Linked DNA regions of Flocculibacter collagenilyticus. The protein of the gene in region 1 interacts with the protein of each later gene in a pairwise test. Links are inferred from orthologs where the notes say so. Each region holds a gene or a part of one and is shown on either strand. Other genes may lie near its edges.

Region 1 (5,308 bases):
CCTGCCCGCTTATTTAGCTTTGGATACCTGATTATTGGCAACTTTAGTCGTGGTACGGGGCGTTGGCTTGATATTGCATTAGACATGAAGGTATCGGCAAGAACCGTAGTGGCAGATATTGCAATAGAAGCTGAAAAAGTAGAAGCAGAGCAAATACACTGTACCTTAGAGCCTGTATGTATGGTGAAGTTAGTAAAACGCAATTTATTGTTCTTTTTAGCGGTAGTGGCATTAGCCACGCTATTCGGTGAATTAAGTTAGGCACTACATTAGTCAGTCATCTTTTAATATAGTTGGAAGGCTGTGTTAAGACAGTTTTAGCACAGCCCAAGACAAGCCTAAATGTATTGAAGCTTTGCTCACAAGCTTATGTCGTTGCAATTAACGATATGCTTTAGGTGTTTCATTCGAATTATCTTTGCATATTCAGCTCAACTTTAACTCTCTTCAGTGCAACTCTCTTCAGCTCAACTTTCTCAATACTTTAGTTTGGAAATTAGAGTTGCCTCGTTAATTGGTATGACCACTAACTTACCTGTGTGATGTTTTTGGTTTACTTACGAATAAATAGAGTAATTATTCTATTTATTTTTGGCGGATTATTCATCTATTACTTAATATTGGTTTACTGTAAACAGGGATTTTGATAGTTTATCGGGCGAATTTTAAAAATGGTATTACCAATTTACCTTTTTGGTCTAAAGTTTATACTTTAAATCATTTTCCACACTGTTAACGTGTATAACGAGACTAGCTGATTAAATGACGTCATTAAAAATTAAAACGCCAAAATTGTCTGACATTATATTGCAGCAGTTAGAAAATATGATCCTTGAAGGTACGTTTTCGCCGGGGCAAAAGCTGCCCGCTGAGCGTGAATTGGCAAAGCAGTTTGAAGTGTCGCGCCCCTCATTACGTGAAGCAATACAAAAGCTAGAAGCAAAAGGTTTAGTCACGCGCAAACAAGGCGGTGGCACATATGTCAGCGAGCAGTTAGAAGGTGGCCTTACCGATCCCTTGTTTGAGCTTATTAGCAAGCATCCCGAGTCTCAATTTGATTTATTAGAGTTTCGTCATGCGCTTGAAGGTATTTCTGCTTATTATGCAGCCTTAAGAGGCACCGAATCAGACTTTAATGTTATTCAGCAGCGTTACCAAGCCATTGAGCAGTTGCCCGCTAATGCGGATGTAGCAACTGAATCGCAGCGTGTTTTTTCATTTTATTTAGCCATTGCTGAGGCTTCTCATAACGTGGTTCTTTTGCACTTAGTACGCGGTATGACAGGATTGTTAGAGAAAAACATCGAACAAAATTTAGCGGCCTTGCGTCAAAAGCAGGGGATCAGCGCACAAGTAAATCAACACAGAAAAACACTATTAGATGCCATTGTGGCAGGTGAGCCTGAGCTTGCCCGACATGCCTGCAATGAGCACTTAGCATTTATTGAAGAAACATTACTAAATATAGGTCGTGAAAATAGCCGTATTGAACGCTCGTTAAGAAGAGTAAGAAAAGGATAACTTACTTTAATCCTGCGTTACGGCAAATAATACTTATTAACCTAGTGAATTATTAGAAGTTTATACACTTGTTGACTATGGTTTAACACGGCAGAGCAAGAATACTAAAACATAGAAAAGGTAGATCACATGTCAGATAATTTTTCAAACGACATCGATCCGCAAGAAACGCAAGACTGGCTCGATGCGTTAGAAGCGATTATTGAAGAAGATGGAAAAGAGCGCGGTCATTATGTATTGGAAGCGTTAATTGATAAAGCGCGCCGCAGTGGTGCGCATTTGCCATATAAAGCCACCACCGCTTACTTGAACACTATTCCTGCTGGGCAAGAACCACCAATGCCGGGCGATCAGTCAATCGAAGCAAAAATTCGTGCGGCTATTCGTTGGAATGCATTAGCCATGGTTATTCGTGGCTCTAAAAAAGACTTAGAGTTAGGTGGTCATATTTCATCGTTCGCATCGTCTGCCATGCTGTACGATGTAGGTTTCAACCACTTCTTCAAAGCGGCTAACGGCGACTTTGATGGCGACTACTTGTATATTCAAGGGCATGTTTCTCCGGGGATTTACTCTCGTGCCTTCTTAGAAGGACGTTTATCGGAAGAGCAGTTAGACAGCTTCCGTCAAGAAGCGAACGGAGATGGACTATCATCTTATCCGCACCCTAAACTGATGCCTGATTTCTGGCAGTTTCCTACCGTTTCAATGGGCTTAGGTCCAATTAAAGCCATTTACCAAGCACGTTTTTTAAAGTACTTAACAGACCGTGGTATTAAAGACTGTTCAGAGCAACGTGTTTATTGCTTCATGGGCGATGGTGAATGTGATGAACCAGAATCATTAGGTGCAATTGGCTTAGCGGCACGTGAAGGCCTAGATAATTTAACCTTTGTGATTAACTGTAATTTACAACGTTTAGACGGTCCTGTGCGTGGTAACGGCAAAATCATTCAGGAGTTAGAAGGCACATTCCGTGGTGCTGGTTGGGAAGTTATTAAAGTTATTTGGGGTTCATACTGGGATCCGTTAATTGCTCGTGATACTTCAGGCAAGTTGCTACAAGTAATGGAAGAAACCGTAGACGGTGAATACCAAAATTATAAAGCCAAAGGCGGTAAGTTTACGCGTGATAACTTCTTTGCGAAGTATCCAGAAACTAAAGCCATGGTTGCAAACATGTCTGATGAAGACATTTGGCGCTTAAATCGTGGTGGTCACGACCCTGTAAAAGTATACGCAGCATACGATAAAGCCTGTAAAACAAAAGGCCGCCCACAAGTTATTTTAGCTAAAACGGTAAAAGGCTATGGCATGGGCGCAGCAGGTGAAGGTAAGAACATTGCGCACCAAGTTAAGAAAATGGACATTGATGCCATTAAACACTTCCGCGACCGCTTTAATATTCCAATTAAAGATGAAGATTTGGCGGATATGCCTTATTACCAGTTCCCTGAAGACAGCGAAGAAGCAAAATACATGCATGCGCGCCGTAACGAATTAGGTGGTTATTTACCTAAGCGACGCCGCAACACAGATATTGAGCTAGACATTCCAAGCTTAAAAGCATTGGAAGCCGTAACGAAAGGGTCGGGCGAGCGTGAAATATCAACCACCATGGCATTTGGTCGTGTATTAACCGCTTTGATTAAAGACAAGCAAATTGGCAAACGCATTGTGCCAATTATTCCTGATGAAGCGCGTACTTTTGGTTTAGAAGGCTTATTCCGTCAAGTTGGTATTTATGCACATGAAGGGCAAAAATACACACCACAAGATGCCGACCAAGTAGCTTACTACCGTGAAGATAAAACGGGGCAAGTATTACAAGAAGGTATCAATGAGTTAGGCGCAATGGCTGATTGGGTAGCAGCGGCAACGTCATACTCAAATACTAACCAGCCGATGATCCCATTCTACATTTATTACTCAATGTTTGGCTTCCAACGTGTGGGTGATTTGGTATGGGCTGCTGGTGATAGCCAAGCAAGAGGTTTCTTAATTGGTGGTACTGCTGGTAGAACGACACTAAATGGTGAAGGATTGCAGCATCAGGATGGCCACAGCCATTCTCATTTTGGCACAGTACCAAATTGCTTAACTTACGATCCTACTTACGGCTATGAAGTGGCAGTGATTGTGCAAGATGGTTTGCGCCGTATGTATGGCGATCAAGAGAATATCTTCTACTACCTAACTATTATGAACGAAAACTACGTACAGCCTGCTATGCCAGAAGGTGTTGAAGAAGGTATTTTACGTGGTATGTACTTGTTAGATACTGTGAAAGCGAAAAAAGCGAAAGCAGAAGTGCAGTTAATGGGCTCTGGCACTATCTTATTACAAGTTAGAGAAGCGGCTCGAATACTAGCAGAAGACTATAACGTTTCATCTAATGTATACAGCGTAACCTCGTTTAATGAATTAATGCGCGATGGTTATGATGTAGACCGCCACAATATGCTTAATCCAGAGCAAGATCGCAAAGAAGCGTACGTGACTGAAGTACTGAATGGTACTAAAGGCCCTGCGATTGCAGCGACAGACTACATTAAGTCATATGCTGATCAAATTCGTGCTTGGGTACCTACCGATTATAAAGTGTTAGGTACTGACGGTTTCGGCCGCTCTGACAGCCGCAGTAATTTACGTCACCATTTTGAAGTTGATCACAAGTACATTGTGGTTGCAGCCCTTAGCGAATTAGCAAAACGTGGTGAAGTAGACGCTAAAGTAGTAACGCAAGCAATAGACGCGTTTTCGATTGACCCTGACAAGCTAAACCCACTGTACGCGTAATAGGAGCAAAAATGGCAAATTTAAATGAAATTTTAGTTCCTGACGTAGGCGGCGATGAAGTTGAAGTCATTGAGCTTTGTGTGAATGTTGGGGATAAAGTCGCAGCGGAAGACTCGTTAATTACGGTTGAAAGCGATAAAGCGTCAATGGACATTCCTGCTCCACAGGCGGGAACAGTAAAAGAAATTAAAGTCGCGGTTGGCGATAAAGTGTCTGAAGGATCGCTAATTGTGATGCTTGAGGCGTCTGCTGATGACTCTGCTAGTGAAAAGTCGGCAACCGAGAGTGACAGTGCGAAAGAGGCTCAGGCTAGCAATCAAGCAGCTGCTGAATCGGCAAACACTTCATCGACTCAATCTTCGTCGAACACAAGCACCACAATTGAAGTAACAGTGCCAGACATAGGCACCGACGGTGAAGTTGATGTGATTGACGTACTGGTAAGCGAAGGCGATAGCGTTAATAAAGAAGACGGCCTAATCACATTAGAAACCGACAAAGCAACAATGGATGTGCCTTGCCCTGAAAGTGGCGTGGTTAAATCATTAAAAGTGGCAGCAGGTGATAAAGTAAGCCAAGGCTCATTAGTACTTATTTTGGCGACTGAAGGTGGTGTAGGCGAACAATCTGCTGAATCTTCTCAGTCTGCGGCTGCAACAAATGGTCAACAAGAATCGTCAACAAGCGGTCAAGAGCAAGTTGACCAAGAACCCAGTGGTGAAGCGCAAGTACAAGCGGTAGAAGTACCAGACATTGGTACAGAAGGCGAAGTTGATATTATTGACGTTTTAGTCGCTGTGGGTGATACGGTTGAAGCTGAGCAAGGGTTAATTACCCTTGAAACCGATAAAGCGACTATGGACGTGCCGTCTCCGTTTGCTGGAAAAGTAACGGAGGTTAAGGTTTCTACAGGCGGTAAAGTTGCCATGGGCGATGTTATCGTAATGATTGAATCTGCAAGCCAAAGTGGTGGAGCTAAAGCAAGTCA
Region 2 (4,773 bases), 680 kb from region 1 along the record:
AAAGAGCCGTCTTTGTCGAATACTTCAAAGGTACGCACATCGTCATGGTATTTCGGTAAGTCATGACGCTCTTTTACTGTTAAGCCGAATAATTGGTTAACCGTATAAAATACGCCATCTAAAGTGGCTTCCAGTGAGAAGTAAGGACGAGTAAGTTCTTCGTCTAAATCGTATTTAGCTTTACGGATTTTTTCAGCGTAGTACCAGTGGTCCCATGCTGCAATGGTAATGTTGTCACCTTGTTTGTTAGCCAATGCTTGCATGTCTTTCACTTCAGCTTTGGCACGTGCAATGGCAGCTGGCCATACTTTATTTAACAATGCATAAGCATTTTCAGGTGTTTTAGCTGTGCGTTCTTCTAACACATAATGCGCGTGGGTTTTATAACCGAGTAACTGGGCTTTTTCAGCACGTAATGCGGCCATTTTGGCAACAATTTCTTTATTGTCGAACTCATTATCATTGTTTGCTACGTTGGTGTACGCTTCAAACATTTGCTGGCGTAGCTCACGATTATCGGCGTAAGTAACGAATGGTGTGAAGCTAGGTCGGCTAGTTGTAAATACCCACTTACCTTCTAATCCTTGCTTTTTAGCGGTGTCGGCGGCAGCAGCAATCACGCTGTCTGACAATCCAGCTAAGTCTTCTTTCTTATCGATCACTAATTTGAAGTTTTGTACTTCTTTTAAGGCATTTTCACCAAACTCTATCGACAGCTTACTAAGCTGTTCATTTAAGCTACGCAATGTTGTTTTTTGAGTGTCGTTTAAGTTGGCACCATTACGCGTAAAGCTAATGTAATTGTCTTTCAATAACTTAGCTTGAGCAGTGTTTAAATTTAACCTTTCTTGGTTGTCATAAACCGACTTTACACGCGCAAAGAGTTTAGCGTTTAAATTAATATCATCGCTGTGTGAAGACAGTAATGGAGACATTTCTTTTGATAACGCCTGCATTTCATCACTGGTATTGGCAGACGTTAGGTTATAAAACACATACTCAACTTTACTTAATAACTGACCAGCGCGCTCCATTGCTACAATCGTATTTTCAAACGTGGCTGGCGCGGTATTATTGGCAATTTGTTCAATCTCTGCTTTATGCTCGGCAATGCCTTTCATAAACGCAGGCTTGTAATGTGCCAGTTTAATTTTTTCAAATGGAGGGATGCCGTACGGTGTTTGATAATCGCTAAAAAATGGGTTGCTGATGCTCACTTCTGATAGTGTTTTGCTTGACGAAGCACTTGCAGGTGTTTCTGTTGATGTCGTTATTGTTTGTGCGGCATCATCACCACAACCCGCAAGTAGTAATGCAGCTGCAACTGCAGAAATAGAAAGTTTTTTCATGTAATTCTCTGTAAATTTTATCATCATTTTTTTGGTTAGCGCACATTGGCGCTAGGCCTAACGGCATACCAAAATAGTTGTACAGGTACGGTGTTAGATATTTTATTGCAGGATATGGTGTAGCAACGAACGCACAAGCCATAACGACTGACTTTATTATTTGAGCTTCTTGTTACCATATTTTATTAGTGGCAACCAGTTATTTGCGATAACTAACAATTTTTTGCTGTAAATGGTCAACAACTCGGCGTTGGCTCGGTTACAATAGCGCTACTCTCAATCATTAAAAGGCTTACGCATGTTATCCATTGAACAGGTTTCCGAACTCGCCGAAGATATTTTTTATGAATTAGCAGAAGATAATTTAAGTGCTGAGAAGCTCGATGAATTTGATCAACAAGCGGAACAAATTGGTTTTGTTGAAGCGCGCGATCCACAGGAAGCTATTTGGTTAGCCTCATTGGATTTTGTGCCTGATCCAGAAGACTACGCCGAGGTAATTATTGGCCTAAATCGTTCAATCGCAGCTGATGTTAATCAGCAAGAAGTGTTTGCTAGAATTCTGATCAGTAAAGATGAAGATGATAAATTTTGTCATATTTTATGGCCTGAAAAGCCTGCTGAACACTAGATTAAAAGGCCACAGCGTTTACTTGATATTGTCGTTATTATTACTTTCTTTAGAAGACATTAGTTTATGCCAGATAACACCACAGGATTAACCTCTTATACGTCCAAATACGAAGCTCATTTCTATCAATACATGAGTGAACGGATTAGCACCGATCCCGCTCATGATATAAATCATGTGATGCGGGTGGTGGCTAATGCAAAATCGATAGCGGCAAAAGAGTCCCTTAACCACCCTTGTAACATCGAAGTTGTTATTGCCGGGGCATGGTTACATGATTGCATCACGTTACCTAAAAACCATCCAGACAGGGCGCAAGCCTCTACGTTAGCAGCACAAGAAGCAAAACGATTTCTAAGTAGTATTGATTATCCACCAGCGTGGATTGATGAGGTATGCCATGCCGTAGAAGCGCACAGTTTCAGTGCAGGCATTTCTGCAACATCGCTTGAAGCTAAAATAGTACAGGATGCTGACCGATTAGACGGGCTAGGTGCAATAGGTATTGTGCGTTGTTTTATTACTGGCGCATCATTCGGCGCAAGTTTTTACAATCAAGACGACCCGTTTTGTCATACCCGATCACCACAAGACAAGCAATTTAGCGTTGACCACTTTTATGTAAAATTATTTAAACTTGCAGAGTTAATGCAAACCACAGGCGCAAAACAAGAAGCACGACAAAGAATAGAGTATATGAAAGGCTTTTTAGCGCAGTTGGAGGTTGAGATAAATTAACTTATTGATAGAAAAGAATATATCCGAATATTAAATAATTCATGTTATTGAAGCTCTCACATTAATTGTAAACTAGCAGTAATTTTAGTTTGAATTTATCTTAGCAAACTATACAATTCTCGCCGTCAAAAAAGACAACTCATATTGATAGTAATCGAAATGGAATTCAATTATTTTGCACTATTGTTCCATTTCACTATCACTTTAAATTTAAGTAGTAGAGAACAATAATGAAAAACCTATTAAAACCAGTTTTGGTGATAGCGACGTTATTTGTAACGGGATGTGCGCATCAAATTCAAATAAGTCCAAATTTAACTCAACTAGAAGAGTCAGAGAATAAAAGTGATGCTGTAGTTGGGTATTATATTGCTAAGGAAGAAAAAAATCGCAAGGTGGTAACACCAGGCGGTGGCGGTGATAAAATTACATATACACCGTATAAAGATACGGAAGCAGCTTTACATAAAGTACTTTCAGGTAAGTTCAAAAATGTTTGGACAGTTGCTTCATTAGATGACAAAAAGTTTATTGAAGAACAAAACATCTCCCTTATTTTTATTCCAAAAATTGTTACAGATTCAAGCTCAAAAAGCTTAATGACTTGGCCTGCGACTGACTTCACTTTTAATCTTACGATTAAGGCGCTCGATAAAGCTGGTAATTTAGTTTGGGATAAAACGGTAACTGGTAAAGGTCACGCAGAATTCAAAGAGTTTGTTAAAGATTTCGGCCTTTCAGCTCATAGAGCTTCAGAAGAAGCATTTAAGAAATTGGCAGTAGAATTAAATAACAGCGCTAAGCTATAAGGATAAAAAATGAGAATTTTAATTATATTAGCAAGTGTGTTATTGAGTGCTTGTACCGTTGTTGCACCTAATTATCAGGTTTCGTTAGATAATACTCAGAAGTTGAAGTTAGCCTCTCTAAATAAAATGGATGTTGGTACTATTAAAGATTCAAAAAAAGTTAATAAGCTTTCTTTAAGAGGATCTTCTTTTGTTTCTCCAATTGAAAAGTCTTTCGGAAAGTACTTAGAAAGTGCTTTGAAGCAAGAATTAGAACAAGCTAAGCTTTATTCAAGCGTATCTAATATTCAAGTAGAAGGCGTACTTTTAAAGAATAATATTGATATTTCAGGCTTCTCTATTGGAGAAGGTGATATGACAGTAAAGTTTACGGTTAAGCAAGACGAAAAAGTAACTTATCAAAAAACACTTAGTGCTAAGCACGAATGGGACTCTTCTTTTGTTGGAGCGGTAGCTATACCTAACGGGCAAATTAATTATCCTGTGATTATCCAGAAGCTTTTAGGTGAGTTGTTCACAGACCCTGAATTTATAGCCGCTACACAGGCATAAGCTAAAAAAGGCCTTAATATTTATTAAGGCCTTTTTTAATTATTAATATAAAGTACTTGGAGCCTATTAAATGCACTCTAATAACACCCTTGCTGCAACCCCAAACATTTACCAAGGTATTCAAGTATTAGCTGATAAGTTACCTACCGATGTTGCAGAATTTAAGCTGCAGCTGGTGGCTTCATTACTTGATTGGCAACAGCAGCAATATAAAGTGGTGTGGCTTTCAGTGCCACAAACGTTATCTTCGCATATACCTGTTGCCATTGAGCAGGGGTTTACGTTCCATCATGCTAAAAATGAGCAGCTAACGTTAACTAAACGATTAGAGGCAGGATCTGAAGTACCTAACTTTGCGACTCATACCATTGGAACGGGTGGGGTGGTGATCAGTGAAGATAACCAAATTCTGACTATTGTCGAACAGTTGCATATGGCCACGCGTCCTAACCTGTTTAAGTTTCCGGGGGGGATGTTAGAGCCGGGCGAAATGATTGCAGATGGGGTTAGACGAGAAGTATTCGAGGAAACAGGCATTTCCACCACTTTTGGCGGCTTAATTGGGTTTCGCCATTATCATGGCGGACAATTCAGTACGTCTAACATCTATGCGGTGTGTCGTTTGTATCCCACTAGCTTTGACATTCAAATTGATGAAACAGAAATTGGCAAAGCACGATGGATGCCCGTTGAA
Region 3 (4,861 bases), 1.7 Mb from region 1 along the record:
ATTTCACCTGATACTGTGGCGTCTCCCACGTTTCATATATTCAGTGGTGCTGCAATGTTTGGCGCTTTCTTCATTGCCACAGATCCTGTTTCAGCTTCTACAACCAATAAAGGTCGAGTTATTTTTGGCCTGCTAATCGGTTGTTTAATTTATTTTATCCGTGTTTTTGGCGGTTATCCTGACGCCATCGCTTTTGCTGTGTTGTTGGCCAATATGTGCGTACCGCTAATTGACTATTACACACGACCTACAACCTACGGACATGTTAAGGAAGTGTCTAAATGACCAAATCAATGCAAAAAAATGGTCTGTTATTAGCTATCTTTGCCGTTATTTGTACTGGATTAGTTGCAATAACTCATACACTTACCAAAGATAGAATTGCTGCACAACAACAATCCGAACTACAAAAAAGCATCACTGATGTTGTCAGCAAAGATTTATACAATAATAATTTATTTGATGATTGCATCTCTGTCACATCGCCTGAATTTTTGGGCAATGACCAGATTAAACAAGTTTATCGTGGGCGTGTGAATGGCGAGCCAGCTGTGCTGGCTATTGAAAGCACGGCACCCAATGGCTACAGCGGAAGCATCGAACTCCTTACAGGCTTCAATATAAATAACGAGATCACCGGCGTAAGGGTTATCAACCACAAAGAAACCCCAGGGCTTGGTGATAAAGTAGAAATCAAAAAATCTGACTGGATTACATCATTTAACGGTCTAAAAGTTGAAGGTGAAGATGACACACGCTGGGCAGTAAGAAAAGACGGTGGTATGTTCGACCAATTTACAGGTGCCACAATAACGCCACGCGCTGTTGTAACAGCAGTAAAAAATACTGCACTTTATTACCAGAATAATAAAAAAGCACTTTTTGCACCAACTCAACAAAATTGCCGTGGTGAATTAAATGAACGAGATTAAAAATGTCAGCCTGCAAGGCTTGTGGCTTAATAACCCCGCATTAGTTCAGCTTCTTGGTTTATGCCCTCTATTAGCGGTTACTGCAACCGTAACAAATGCATTAGGCTTAGGCATTGCCACGTTACTGGTGCTTGTCGCATCTAACCTTACTGTATCCTTGGTAAAAAATTGGGTAACCAAAGAAATCCGCATTCCTGTATTTGTAATGATTATTGCCGCTTTTGTAACATCAGTTGAATTGTTAATGAGCGCATTCACGTATGGTCTTTACCAATCATTAGGTATTTTTATTCCTCTTATCGTAACTAACTGCGCAATTATTGGCCGCGCAGAAGCCTTTGCTTCAAAAAACAGTGCACCACTTGCAGCGTTAGATGGGCTGATGATGGGCCTTGGCTTTACGCTAGTTTTGGTTGTCTTGGGGGCATTTAGAGAAATACTAGGACAGGGCACATTGTTTGATGGCGCAGAGCTACTACTTGGCGAATGGGCGGCATCACTTAGAATAGAGCTATTTACGTCTGATACCAGCTTTTTGTTAGCAATTTTGCCACCAGGCGCCTTTATAGGAATGGGGCTGCTTATTGCTGCTAAGAATATTATTGACGCGCAATTAAACGAGCGTAAAAAACAACTTGAGCCTGTTAAAACAATTGAACGCGCTCGCGTTACAAACATTACTAGTTAAACAATAAGTATTATGAATAAAGAAAAACGTAGAGAAATATTAGAACGTTTACGCGCAGATAATCCTAATCCAACTACAGAGCTAGAATACACCACCCCTTTCGAATTGCTTATTGCCGTATTATTATCTGCACAAGCAACTGATGTTGGCGTGAATAAAGCCACAAGAAAACTATATCCAGTTGCAAATACACCTGAAGCCATTCTTGCTTTAGGTGTAGATGGCTTGAAAGAATATATTAAAACCATCGGGCTATTTAACGCCAAAGCTGAAAATACCATTAAAACCTGCAAAATTTTAATAGAAAAACACAATTCGCAAGTGCCTGAAGACCGCGCCGCTCTGGAAGCCCTGCCCGGCGTAGGCAGAAAAACCGCTAATGTTGTACTTAATACTGCTTTCGGCTGGCTAAAAGATAATGAAGGTAGATACTTTCTCGCCGTTGATACTCATATCCAACGCCTTGCCAACCGAACTGGCTACGCAAAAGGTAAAACGGTTGAGCAAACAGAACAAGCCATCATAAAGAACACGCCAAACAAGACAGAGTTCATGTTTAACCTGCATCACTGGTTTATCTTGCATGGTCGATATACTTGTACAGCACGTAAACCTAAATGCGGTTCTTGTATCATAGAAGATCTTTGTGAGTTTAAAGATAAAACTGAATAAACGACAGCTTAGAGCGATCAAGAGACAGTCATAATACTCCTGGGTCGCTTCTTAAGAATACGTTCACTTTAGCTTAAGAAATTTTGTTAAAGTGAACTTAATCGAACAACCTATTTAATAGACTTGACCGCCTCCAAAAGAACTTTATTAAACTCATCAGGTTTTTCTAGCATCGGAAAGTGTCCTGAGTCCTCAATGAAGTAAATGCTGTAATCTTTGATATGCTTTTTATTCTCTGCCGAGTCTGTCGGCCATAATCGAGCATTCACTAGTACAACAGGCACTGTTATACTCTTATAGATGCGATATGACTCACCACTTACATATTGGCCTAAATAATTACGAAATTGATTAATCGCAATATCTTTTGGTGCTGAAGCCATATCTTCTCCAACCCAATAGAGTAACTCAGGTTCAGTGTTCGTAGGCAATGAATCTTTTACAAATGCGTTGATTCCCGCCTGAAAATCGTCTTCAAAAGGCTTCGTCATTAGGTCTAGATCAGCTTGAGATAACTTTAAGGCTACATTTTGTGAAGTATCAACACCAATAATCCCCTTAACTTTATTCGGCATTAACTTAGCCGCTTCAGCTATAACTCCCCCCGCCATTGAGTGCCCAATCAATATGGCAGAATCTATACCTTCTTTTTCTATGACTGCTTTAATGTCATTTGCGAAAGCTAGCATGGTATATTCATTTCGATTGAAAGACGAATTACCATGCCCTGCTAAATCAATTGTAACAACCTGATGTTCGGCTGAAAAATAACTAATTTGATTGTGCCAGAGCCGACTGTCTAGACTCCAACCATGTACAAACATTAATGCTGTTTTCCCATTCCCATTAACGCTATATGCAATTTTTTCATCATCATTTGATATAGCTATGCCAAATTTAGATGTTTGGCTCCCTAAAGCGCTGGCGCTATTTAATGATATGCAAATTAGAAAAATAATAGTAAGTGTAAAATGTTTCATCTTTATCTCTTAATTGTCAAAAAAAGCAGAGTGGTAAGCTACTTCACCAGTTGGAACGTTATTAGATAGCGATAGCGCTAAAAAATACTCTGACGGAACATCAGGCAATGTAAGTTCTGGCTGTGACAAAAAGCCAAATCGACCGTAATACTCTGGTTCTCCGAGTAACACCAGTCCTTCAATGCCTTTAGACTGAAGTTGTGATATCCCCTCTTGAATAAGTGCACTACCAATACCTTCACCTTGACGGTTTGGCATTACAGAAACAGGCCCTAATCCCAGCCAAAGTGACTCCTCGCCATCAATTAAAACCGGTGAAAAGGCGATATGACCAATGAGTCCAGTTTCATCTTCATACACCAGAGAGAGTGATAATGCGTTTGTATCCCGTAATTTGTTTACGATTAGGTGCTCAGTTGGTGTAGCCCCAGATTCATGGTGCGGGTGGTTCATAAAAGCTCGGTAAATTAGAGATTCTATTTTTTTAATGTCTGTGTGGTTCTCATGTCTTACTTTCATGTTTTGTTCCTATGTTCTTAAGTACAAATACTTGGTAACCATACTGGCCTAAGTATTTTTCGTGTATCTGGACTTCTTTTCGTAAGTCATTTAATGAATTTGAAGTAAGACCTTCACCCGTGAGCTGAGTAATTCTTTGCTTCAATGGTTCTAGGTAGTTACGCCAAGACTGTTCGCTCTGTGTAAAGTGCTCGACTACTTCATAACCGGCTTTCATCATCTCTTTAGCTCGTTGTTCAATGGTCGACATTTTTGGATAGTTTTCTTGCCAAAACTCTATGGGTTCGACATCGCGTTTATTAGTCAACCAAACCAAATCACTCATAACTAAGTAGCCATTATTCTTAATAAATGACTTCCAACTTTTGAGCGCCTGCTTTACTCCCATGATATAAGCACTACCTTCTGACCAGATAACATCAAATTGCTCCAAGGCAAATGGCATCGCCTCCATACTGGCACAAATCGTTGTCACTGGATGTTCCGCAAATTGGTCTTCAACCACTTCTTGAACACAACTTAAGTTGTATTCATCATTATCTAGAGCCGTTAAATTAAAAGTCGAATGTTTTGCTAACAAGGAGATTGTTACGCCTTTGCCACAACCAATTTCTAACACATTGCCTGATCTAATAGGTAAAAAGCTTAGTGCTTTAAGAGTATCGCCTTCATCTCCAGGCCCTAATCTATCCAAACCTTGAAAAATAGTTTCAAAGTCAGTCATGTATTGCTCATGCTCATTCATGTCCTTTGACAGCCATTTTAGTCTTTGGGCTTGCTTGTCACTGAACCCTTGTTTTAACAAAAAATCATGGTGTGCTAATGGTGCTTCATTTTCCATTGACTGATGCCATTCTTTCATAGAGTTCATACCAAGCATTGAAGAAAGAAGCTCTCTTGCTTTTTGCTTTTGAGCTATTTCTTGATCCAATACACTCAGTCTGTGAAGTAGTAACTCTCTGTCTATTTGAGCTTGCAAACATGCAAGGCACTCTTTTAGGGTCAGTCCACCTGCTTGCAGTCGCTGCAATAACATTACTCGTTGAACGTCTTTTTCCGTATACGAACGA

The links.
Region 2: the proteins of aceE (region 1) and HUU81_RS17195 interact in binary tests that used the Escherichia coli proteins (3 or more experiments, as listed by UniProt). The link is inferred for Flocculibacter collagenilyticus from one-to-one orthologs.
Region 3: the proteins of aceE (region 1) and nth interact in binary tests that used the Escherichia coli proteins (3 or more experiments, as listed by UniProt). The link is inferred for Flocculibacter collagenilyticus from one-to-one orthologs.

What each region holds. Positions count from the first base shown.
Region 1 is NZ_CP059888.1:3,249,660-3,254,967, reverse strand. The notes cover bases 1,305-4,520. They hold aceE (pyruvate dehydrogenase (acetyl-transferring), homodimeric type), read left to right. Parts: upstream 1,305-1,650; coding sequence 1,651-4,320; downstream 4,321-4,520. Other genes in these bases: aceF (pyruvate dehydrogenase complex dihydrolipoyllysine-residue acetyltransferase), read left to right, coding at 4,332-4,520; pdhR (pyruvate dehydrogenase complex transcriptional repressor PdhR), read left to right, coding at 1,305-1,521. In the rest of the region: beta-lactamase regulator AmpE, read left to right, coding at 1-261; more of pdhR, read left to right, coding at 763-1,304; more of aceF, read left to right, coding at 4,521-5,308. UniProt on the Escherichia coli protein: Component of the pyruvate dehydrogenase (PDH) complex, that catalyzes the overall conversion of pyruvate to acetyl-CoA and CO(2).
Region 2 is NZ_CP059888.1:3,931,483-3,936,255, forward strand. The notes cover bases 633-3,313. They hold HUU81_RS17195 (DUF440 family protein), read left to right. Parts: upstream 633-1,647; coding sequence 1,648-1,980; downstream 1,981-3,313. Other genes in these bases: HUU81_RS17190 (M3 family metallopeptidase), read right to left, coding at 633-1,349; HUU81_RS17200 (HD domain-containing protein), read left to right, coding at 2,047-2,718; HUU81_RS17205 (hypothetical protein), read left to right, coding at 2,949-3,313. In the rest of the region: more of HUU81_RS17190, read right to left, coding at 1-632; more of HUU81_RS17205, read left to right, coding at 3,314-3,527; HUU81_RS17210 (hypothetical protein), read left to right, coding at 3,537-4,079; HUU81_RS17215 (NUDIX domain-containing protein), read left to right, coding at 4,150-4,773. UniProt on the Escherichia coli protein: May act as a double-stranded DNA (dsDNA) mimic. Probably regulates the activity of a dsDNA-binding protein.
Region 3 is NZ_CP059888.1:1,548,988-1,553,848, reverse strand. Bases 694-3,462 are described here. They hold nth (endonuclease III), read left to right. Parts: upstream 694-1,632; coding sequence 1,633-2,292; downstream 2,293-3,462. Other genes in these bases: HUU81_RS06880 (GNAT family N-acetyltransferase), read right to left, coding at 3,282-3,462; HUU81_RS06885 (alpha/beta fold hydrolase), read right to left, coding at 2,403-3,272; HUU81_RS06895 (electron transport complex subunit E), read left to right, coding at 919-1,620; rsxG (electron transport complex subunit RsxG), read left to right, coding at 694-932. Outside these bases: electron transport complex subunit RsxD, read left to right, coding at 1-285; more of rsxG, read left to right, coding at 282-693; more of HUU81_RS06880, read right to left, coding at 3,463-3,791; HUU81_RS06875 (MerR family transcriptional regulator), read right to left, coding at 3,775-4,861. UniProt on the Escherichia coli protein: DNA repair enzyme that has both DNA N-glycosylase activity and AP-lyase activity. The DNA N-glycosylase activity releases various damaged pyrimidines from DNA by cleaving the N-glycosidic bond, leaving an AP (apurinic/apyrimidinic) site.